2 regions of the Pseudarthrobacter defluvii genome follow, and region 1 is predicted to be linked to the other one. Evidence: riboswitches for the same ligand, from Rfam matches in the RefSeq annotation. Region 1 holds a riboswitch; the other holds the start of a gene.
The links. A riboswitch is a leader RNA that binds a small molecule or an ion and turns the genes downstream of it on or off. The one in region 1 is predicted to bind cyclic di-AMP.
Positions count from the first base shown of each region.

Region 2: linked by a shared signal. The riboswitch ahead of JCQ34_RS10340 (C40 family peptidase) and the one ahead of JCQ34_RS03830 (M23 family metallopeptidase) in region 1 are both predicted to bind cyclic di-AMP.

Region 1 is NZ_CP066362.1:807,740-811,927, forward strand. It holds gene serC (phosphoserine transaminase) at 1-277, opposite strand, end outside; gene JCQ34_RS03825 (metal-dependent transcriptional regulator) at 603-1,304, shown strand; cyclic di-AMP (ydaO/yuaA leader) riboswitch at 1,444-1,655, shown strand; gene JCQ34_RS03830 (M23 family metallopeptidase) at 1,667-2,488, shown strand; cyclic di-AMP (ydaO/yuaA leader) riboswitch at 2,617-2,794, shown strand; gene JCQ34_RS03835 (C40 family peptidase) at 2,949-3,554, shown strand; gene JCQ34_RS03840 (NlpC/P60 family protein) at 3,717-4,188, shown strand, end outside.
Region 2 is NZ_CP066362.1:2,241,641-2,245,828, reverse strand. It holds gene JCQ34_RS10345 (protein adenylyltransferase SelO) at 1-777, shown strand, start outside; gene JCQ34_RS10340 (C40 family peptidase) at 888-1,724, opposite strand; cyclic di-AMP (ydaO/yuaA leader) riboswitch at 1,728-1,898, opposite strand; gene JCQ34_RS10335 (TraR/DksA family transcriptional regulator) at 2,189-2,548, shown strand; gene JCQ34_RS10330 (DNA alkylation repair protein) at 2,545-3,075, shown strand; gene JCQ34_RS10325 (DUF1810 domain-containing protein) at 3,096-3,539, shown strand; gene JCQ34_RS10320 (glucose 1-dehydrogenase) at 3,577-4,188, opposite strand, start outside.

The DNA of each region.
Region 1 (4,188 bases):
CCAGGCCGAAGCTGGCGATGTCCCAGAAAGCAGTGGAGCCGCCAACGCCAAGGACAACCTCGTAGCCCTCGGGGGCACGGAAGAACTGGCTCAGCCCTTCACGGACGGACCCCACCAGGTTCTTGACCGGTGCCTGCCGGTGCGACGTGCCCAGGATGGTTTTGGATGCGGCTGCGAGGGCATCGATCTGTTCCTGCCGGACCTTTGACGGGCCGGCGCCGAACCGTCCGTCCTTGGGCAGGAGGTCGGCGGGAATCGTGATGCTGGTGTCGCTCACAGGTGCTCCAATTCGGCGGGGACGAACGTTTTGGTCCGGACGGACGGGTTGTGGTGGCCGGCAGCCGGGCGGCGGCCGTGCCATAGGCCTTCCCCATTCTGCCTGAACAGCAGCGGCGGGCGGGAACCGGCAGCGGCAAAGTCCAGACACTGAGACAATGCGGCGCGTGTGCAAGTGTTCCATGCATGCACCTGGTGCGGTTCCCTGTGGGGTCGCGGCTATTCGGACAAAGTCAAAATAGGCTAAGCTTTCCCCCGGACTACCTCGCGGGAAGAGGCGATACGGTGGGACAACGCAAGGTACTGCGCCCGAGGAGCTGAGCTGGATGACGGATCTGATCGACACTACGGAGATGTACCTCAGGACCATCCTGGAGCTTGAGGAAGAAAACATCGTTGCCCTCCGGGCCCGTATTGCCGAGCGCCTGCGCCATTCCGGCCCCACCGTCTCCCAGACCATCGGCAGGATGGAGCGCGACGGGCTCGTTGTGGTCTCCGGCGACAGGCATCTGGAACTCACGGACACCGGCCGCAAGCGGGCCACCGAAGTGATGCGCAAGCATCGGCTCGCCGAACGCCTGCTGGCGGACGTTATTGGGCTGGACTGGGCCTACGTCCACGATGAAGCCTGCCGCTGGGAACATGTGATGAGTGAGAGGGTGGAGCGGCGCATCTACGAGATGCTGGACCACCCCACCGAGTCCCCATACGGCAACCCCATCCCCGGCCTTGCCGCGCTGGGCGGCCAGCCGGCCCCCGGCTTTGGTGACGGGGCCATCAGCCTGGTGGAGGCGATGAAGAGCTACGGGCCTGCGTCGGGCGTGACCATCAGCCGCCTCGCGGAACCGATCCAGGTGGAGCCCGAACTGCTGGCGCAGTTGGACGAAGGCGGAATCCGGCCCGGCGCTGCCGTGACCCTGGAACGCGTGGGCGATTACATCTCGGTGCGGGTGACCGGGATTGAAGGAGCGCTGGAGCTTCCGCCCGAGGTGGCCGCGCATGTCTTCGTGGCCATCAAGCAGGGCTGAAGCGGGACTTCCATACCCCGGGCCTGCCCTTCCACGCAAAGATAACGGAATTGTTACCAAGGGTCTTAAGCCCCTATAGTAGAACCAGTCGTTGAAACTTAAGCGTTACCTGATCCGGAGCCGAGCTCTGCCAGCGGGTCAGGTGCACGAGTCGTTACTGGCAGAGGCGGGGGAACCACAATCGGCAGCGGGGGACTGCCTTGGGGTGAAGTCCGTCAGCAGCAAGCCTCTCCAGTGAAGGATTCTTCCGGGAATATCCCTGCGCAGAAGCTTGCCCTTGGCGGGCCGGGTCTTTGATCTCTCTGACCCGAATCCGACAGCTAACTCCGCAGGCTTCTCCAGAGAGGAAACCCTTCTTGACCATGCAGACCCCCCGGGGACGCCGCCGTGCTGCCGGCCCCCCTTCGGCACCGCGGGTTGTCGAAGATGCCGCAGCGGAGCGCCCCCGCGACCTCCATCGCGACGCCCGCCGCCGCCGGGGTCCATTCCGCCAGATGACGGAGTTTGCAGCCGCCAGCGGCATAGGCCAGAAAGCCGGCATGGCCCTTGCTGCCACCGGCCTGGTTCTGACTGTGACTGTGCCCGCCACAGGTCCCGTTATGGCCACTGACGCCGCCGGCAGCGCCCCGGTCGCAGCCTCCTCCGTCACGCCCCAGCCCCAGATTTCAGCAGATATCGGTGCCCAGATCGACTTCAGCCGCTCGGCAGTGGTGACCCAGGCCGATCCGGACGGAAAGCTGAAGCAACTCCTGAGTGCCCAGTCGGCCGGCTCCGTGACGCGTGCCGCGTCAGCCGGCACCCTGGCCGCACCGCTGGCCTCGCTTGTCACCGCTTCCCCCTTCGGTTACAGGGTCAGTCCCATTACCGGGGGCTCGGGCGACTTCCACAGGGGCCAGGACTTTGTGGCGCAATGCGGGACCTCCGTCCTGGCGGCCGCCACCGGTACCGTGACCTTCGCCGGCTGGCATCAGTTCGGCGGCGGAAACCGGGTGGTTATTGACCATGGAAATGGGCTGGAAACCACGTACAACCACCTGTCATCCTTCAACGTCAAGGTGGGCCAGACCGTGTCCCGCGGGGACGTTGTGGCCCTGAGCGGCACCACCGGCGCGTCCACCGGCTGCCACCTGCACTTCGAGGTCCAGGTCAACGGCGAAGTGGTCGATCCCATGGGCTGGTTGTAACCGAATGATTGTCCACTCTCAGATCGCCGTGACTCGCCGTGACCTGAATGTGACATTGAAACAAAACTGCTGTACCGTCTAACTCGCGTCAACTTTTCCGAAGTTGACGCTCTTGAGTGGATTGCCTAACTCTGCCACCGCTCAAGGTCCGTTCGCATTTCATCGTCTGGCAGGGGCGGGGGAACCAATTTCGGCCTTCTTCCAGAAGGTCTTGGGGTTAAGTCACAAGCTTCCCAGGAAGCAGCGTGGCCGGGTGACTCCCATCCGAATCCGACAGCTCACCTCGCAGGCATTGGGAGAGGCTACCTTCGTGTCTTCACGCCATCATTCTGCGCGCCACCGTGCGCAAACGGTTCGCACCAGCCCCTTGGATGCCGTTTCCAAGGCCGTAAGTGCAAATGCCGGGACCGTAGGCCGCCAGGCTGCCGTTGTGGCAGCCGCATCGGGCCTCATCCTGAGCATGGGACTGCCGGCCACCGCTGCCGACACCACTGCCGGTGTCTCAGCGTCCACCGAGTCCGGTTCGGCCCAGACGGCCCTCGCCGTCACCGCTGCCCCCACTGCTACGGTTTCCTTCGAGCGCCCCGTGGTGAAGACCACCGCTGCTCCGAAGGTGGAAGCGGTGCGCACCCAGTCCACCGACACGGCGAACGGCGCAGCCACTGCTGCCGCTGCCGCCGGCCAGGACGCCTCCCCGGTCACCAAGACCGCCGAGACCGTGTCCTCCGCGTCCACCTCAGGCATCGCAGCCATCGCCTACACCGGCATCGGCCACTCGTACGTCTGGGGCGGCACCAGCCCCGTCACCGGTTGGGACTGCTCCGGTTTCGTGCAGTGGGTGTACGCCCAGGCCGGCATCAGCATTCCCCGCACCAACGCGTGGACCATCATGAGCCCCACCTCCACCCCGCAGCCCGGTGACCTGGTTGTCCAGAACGGTGGAGCGCACGTCGGCATCTACGTCGGCAACGGCATGATGATCAGCGCACTCAACCCCTCACAGGGCACGCTGCTCCACTCGCCTGCAGCCACCGGTAGCTCGTCGTACTACCACCTCAACAAATAGTTCTTGGGCTCCATGCTCCAAGGGCTATTTCTTTGCCCAAAGCTTCTTCGCTAGAAACCACATCCCCGTTCGGGACGCGCCGGCGTACCCCCAAGATGCCGGCGCGTCTACCACCCTTTGCCTGCCTACATGCGGTCGCAAGGAAAACGAAAGAGAGAACTGATGACGACTCGTGCTACCGCACGGCACCGCGCCGAGGTCACCAAGACCAACTCGATCGCAGTCATTGCCAAGGCTGTCAGCGACAACGCCGGCGGCATGGGCCGCCAGGCCGCGGTCATTGCCGCAGCTTCCGGCCTGGTCCTGACCAGCGGCATTGCCGCGAATGCCGCCGACGCGAACGTCAAGCGCGACTCTGCTCCCGCCTCCGCGCTGGAAGTTGAATCCGCGGTCGACGCCCCGATTTCCGCAGCTTCCACCATCGCCATCAGCTTCGAGAAGCCCGCCGTGACCACCACGCCGGCGCCCGTCGTCGAGCCGGAGCCGCAGGTTGAAGTGCAGGAAGCTGCCCCTGCTCCCGCCGCGGAGCCCGCTGCCCAGCCCGTTGCCGCTCCCAAGGTCACGGCCAAGGTTGCCACCGCTGCTGCCCCGGCCGCTCCTGCGGCGCAGGCTTCCGCCAGTGGCAAGGGTGCCG
Region 2 (4,188 bases), 1.4 Mb from region 1:
TCGGCCCAGGCGGAATTGGTGGCCCGTTGGATGCTGGTGGGATTTGTGCACGGGGTCATGAATACAGACAACATGACCATCTCAGGGGAAACCATCGATTACGGCCCGTGCGCGTTCGTGGACGCGTTCAATCCCGCCGCCGTCTACAGTTCAATCGACGTCAGCGGCCGCTACGCCTACGCCAACCAGCCGGTTTTGGCCGAATGGAACCTTGCCCGGCTCGCCGAGGCGATGCTGCCGCTCATCGACGAAGACCAGGAGAAGGCGGTTGGCCCGGCGGTGGAGGTGCTTGGCGGCTTCCGGGGGCAATACAGCAGGGCGTGGACCAGCGGGATGAATGCCAAGCTCGGCCTTGGCAGCGGCGGGGGCAGTGACGGGGAAACCACGTCCGCGCTGGTGGACGGCGCCATTGACATCCTGAAAGACGGCCCCGTGGACTACACCCTCTTCTTCCGTAACCTTGGCAAGGCGGCCCGGGGCGACCTTCGCCCGGTCCGCGGCATGGTTCTTGATCTGGCCGCGTTCGATTCCTGGGCGGAGCGGTGGCAGGCACTTGAACCGGACGCGGAGCTGATGGACAGCGTCAACCCGGCGTACATCCCCAGGAACCACCTTGTGGAGGAGGCGCTGGCCGCTGCCACGGGCGGAACCCTGGCACCCTTGCAGCAGCTGCTGGAGGCAGTCAGCGATCCCTTCACCGAGCGGTCCGGGCTGGAACGCTACGCGGAAGGCGCCCCTGAAGATTTCGGCAGCTACATGACCTTCTGCGGGACCTGACAGCTGCGGATGCGGAGGGCAGATGCGACAGGAGGGCGGCAGCCGGTGTACCGGCTGCCGCCCTCCTGTTTCAATGCCTGCGCGGATGCGCGCCTTCGGTTGCGCGAAGACTAGGCGACGCGGACTGCTGAGTAGCCGCCCAGCCAGCTGATGGAGTGCACCTGGGTGTCGTAGCCGTTCACGCCGCCGCTGACAACCTGGCCGTTACCGGCGTAAACGCCCACGTGGCCGGAGGTTATGATCAGGTCGCCGGGAGCAGGAGCGCTGACCACGGTGCCGTACTGGAAGAACTGGGTGGGGGCAAGATCGCCAACGGACTTGCCCACCGAGCGCAGCGCCTTCTCAACCATGGCAGTACAGTCCTGCTGCACGCCCAGCTGGCTGTAGGCGTTCGCCAGGATGGCAGCGCCGGTGCCCGTGCCGCTGGGGGCTGATACGGGGGTGGCCGAGGCGTAGGACATGTTCATGCCGGTGTTGGCCGGAGCGGCGGCTGCAGTCTGCACGGGCGCTGCTGCCGGAGCCGGAGCCGGTGCGGCGGTGTAACCGGCGCCGGGGATCTGGATCTGGTCGCCCGGGTAGATAACCGAGGACAGGCCCAGGCCGTTGGCGGCCAGGACATCGTTCAGGCTAACGCCGTAAGCAGATGCGATGGCACCGAGGGTATCGCCGGAAACTACGGTGTGGACGCTTCCTGCTGCCGCTGCCGCAACGGGGGCGGCAGGTGCGGAGTAGGCCTGCACGTTGGTCTTTTCAGTGGTGTCCGGGCCGGTGACACCGGCGTGGGCCGGGGCGCCGACGCCGAAGGCAATGCCGGACGCTGCAGCAACTGCCAGCGCGGGGCGGCCCAGCGAGCGGGCCTGGGACTTGGCTGTCACGGCGAGGCCCTCGAGAACAATCGAGCGGGCCGGAGTTGCGCGGTGACGGGCAGGGGTGGAATTTTTTGACACGGTTGATCGCCTCTCCCATGCCTGCGGGGTGAGCTGTCGGGTTCGGGCTGGAGATACCCGGCCGGAAGCATCCCCGTAACGGACGGAGGCGCTATCGACTTAACCCCAAGGCCACAAGTGGCCGCGGAAACTTGGTTCCCCCGTCCCTGCCAGCTGGAGCGGTTGTATCCCATGATCAGCGGCAGGGCTCGGCATACTGATGGGAATGTCCCGACTGAGAGGGACACCTGAAGACCATAACCCACATGCGGCGGCATTGTCACATTTGGATAACATACGAGGTCCCGCTCTCGAATTCCGCAAACGTTTGGATGTTACCTCCGTCCCGGGTTTAAGCTCGGCTAATAGCCATGGCGTGCAGCCCGGTAACGGTGCGGACACGGGCGCGAGGGGGATGCTGCTGGCCCCACGGCACGGGCCGTTTCCATGCCGACGGTTCCCGGTCGGACCGCTAGGCTGATTACATGCCAGATTTCGACCGGTTCCGCGTGCTGCTCGAAGAGGAGCGGGCGCGGCGGCTGGAGCTGCTGCCGGCGCTGCGGGCCGACATAGACGCGGCGAATTCGGCCCGGCAGGACTCCAACGTCGATGACGAGCACGATCCCGAAGGGGCCACGATCGCCTTCGAGCTCTCACAGGCTTCGGCGCTCCTGAAGCAGAGCTCGGCCGGCCTGGACCAGATTGACGCGGCGTTGGCCCGCCTGGCCGCGGGGACCTACGGCGCCTGCGCAGTATGCGGTGAACCCATTGCGGAAGGCAGGCTGGAAGCGCGGCCGTGGACGCCGTTTTGTCTCCGGCACGCCTCGTCCGGCCGGGGACGATGACCGGCCCTACGGAGGTGGTGTCCGCCGCGGTGGAGTTCGTTGACCGGACCCTCCAGAACGAAGGCGCCTGGTATCGGGCGGACGACGTCGGGAACCGGCTGGGCTGGGCGCTGGACTCTTATGGCTCTTCCATCGGAGCGGTGCGCGGCACGGTGCGCGACACGCTGCGTAAATTCAAGGACCTGGACCATGACGCCACGGTGATGCTTGCTTCCGCCCTGTGGGGACAGCCCAGGCCCGGCTCCCGCCCGGTGTTTGAGCGCCGGTTGGCGGCGGTGGTGCTGTTGCAGTCAAGGGTGCGGCTGCTTCGGCACTCGGACCTGACCCGGCTCGAAGGCTTCCTGCGTTCCGCCCAGGCCGCTGACCTGACCCAACCTCTCCTTGCCGACGTCCTGGTGCCGCTGCTGTCCGGCCTCGGGGAGCGCGAGCGCCACCGGGCCGGTGTGGTCCTGGCCCGGTGGCGGGACGACCCCGACCCGCAGCTTCAGGAGGCGGCAGCCGCCCTCGACAACGATTTGACCCTTTGACCTTAAACCGGGAGATCCACATGAACGAGCACTTTGACCTTGACCGTTTTGTTGCCGCGCAAGACAGCGGCGGTACCTATGACCAGGCGCTGGGGGAGCTGCAGGTCGGGAGGAAATCCGGGCACTGGATGTGGTTCGTCTTCCCGCAGATTTCCGGTTTGGGGCAGAGCGCAACGTCCCGCAAATACGCCATCTCCTCACTGGCTGAGGCCCGCGCCTACCTGGACCACGACGTGCTGGGCCCGCGGCTCCTGGAATGCGCCCTGGCCCTGGCCAACCACGCCGACCAGCCCGCCGAAGACATATTCGGCGGCATCGATGCCAGGAAGCTGCGATCGTCCATGACACTGTTTCTCCGGGCGGCACCCGGAGAAACAGTGTTCAAGACTGTCCTGGCCCAGTTCTTCGATGGCGAGCCGGACCCGGCCACCGACGAAATCCTGGCCGGCCAGGCCGCTGACTGACCTCAGGTTGACGGGTCAGCCGGGCCGGGGGTTCCTGCTAGGGCGTGGGGCTGCCGCCGTTGACGTTCAGCGTCTCGCCCACCACGTAGCTGGACTCGGGTGAGGCCAGGAAGACATAGGCGGGTGCCAGCTCCGCAGGCTGTCCTGCCCGGCCCAGGGGAGTGGACTGTCCGAATTCCGGCAGCTGCTCCTTGGGCTGGCCGCTGCTGACTTGCAGGGGGGTCCAGATGGGTCCCGGGGCCACGGCGTTCACCCTGATTCCCTTGGGGGCCAGCTGCTGCGCCAGCCCCTTGGTGAAGTTGTTGATGCTGGCCTTGGTGGTGGCGTAGTCCACCAGGGTGGGGGACGGGTTGTACGCCTGGATCGAGGTGGTGTTGATGATGGTCGAGCCGGCCGGCATGTGCGGGACGGCCGCCTTGGTCACCCAGAACATGGCGTACACATTGGTCTTTAGGGTGTGGTCGAACTGCTCGTCGGTGATGTCCTGCAGGTCCTCCTGGGCCACCTGCTTCCCGGCGTTGTTGACCAGGATGTCCACCCCGCCCAGCACGGCAACCGCGGTATCCACCAGTTCCCGGCACGTCGCCGAATCTTTGAGGTCGCCCGGCACCTTGACAGCCTTACGGCCTGCGGCCTCGATGATCCCGGC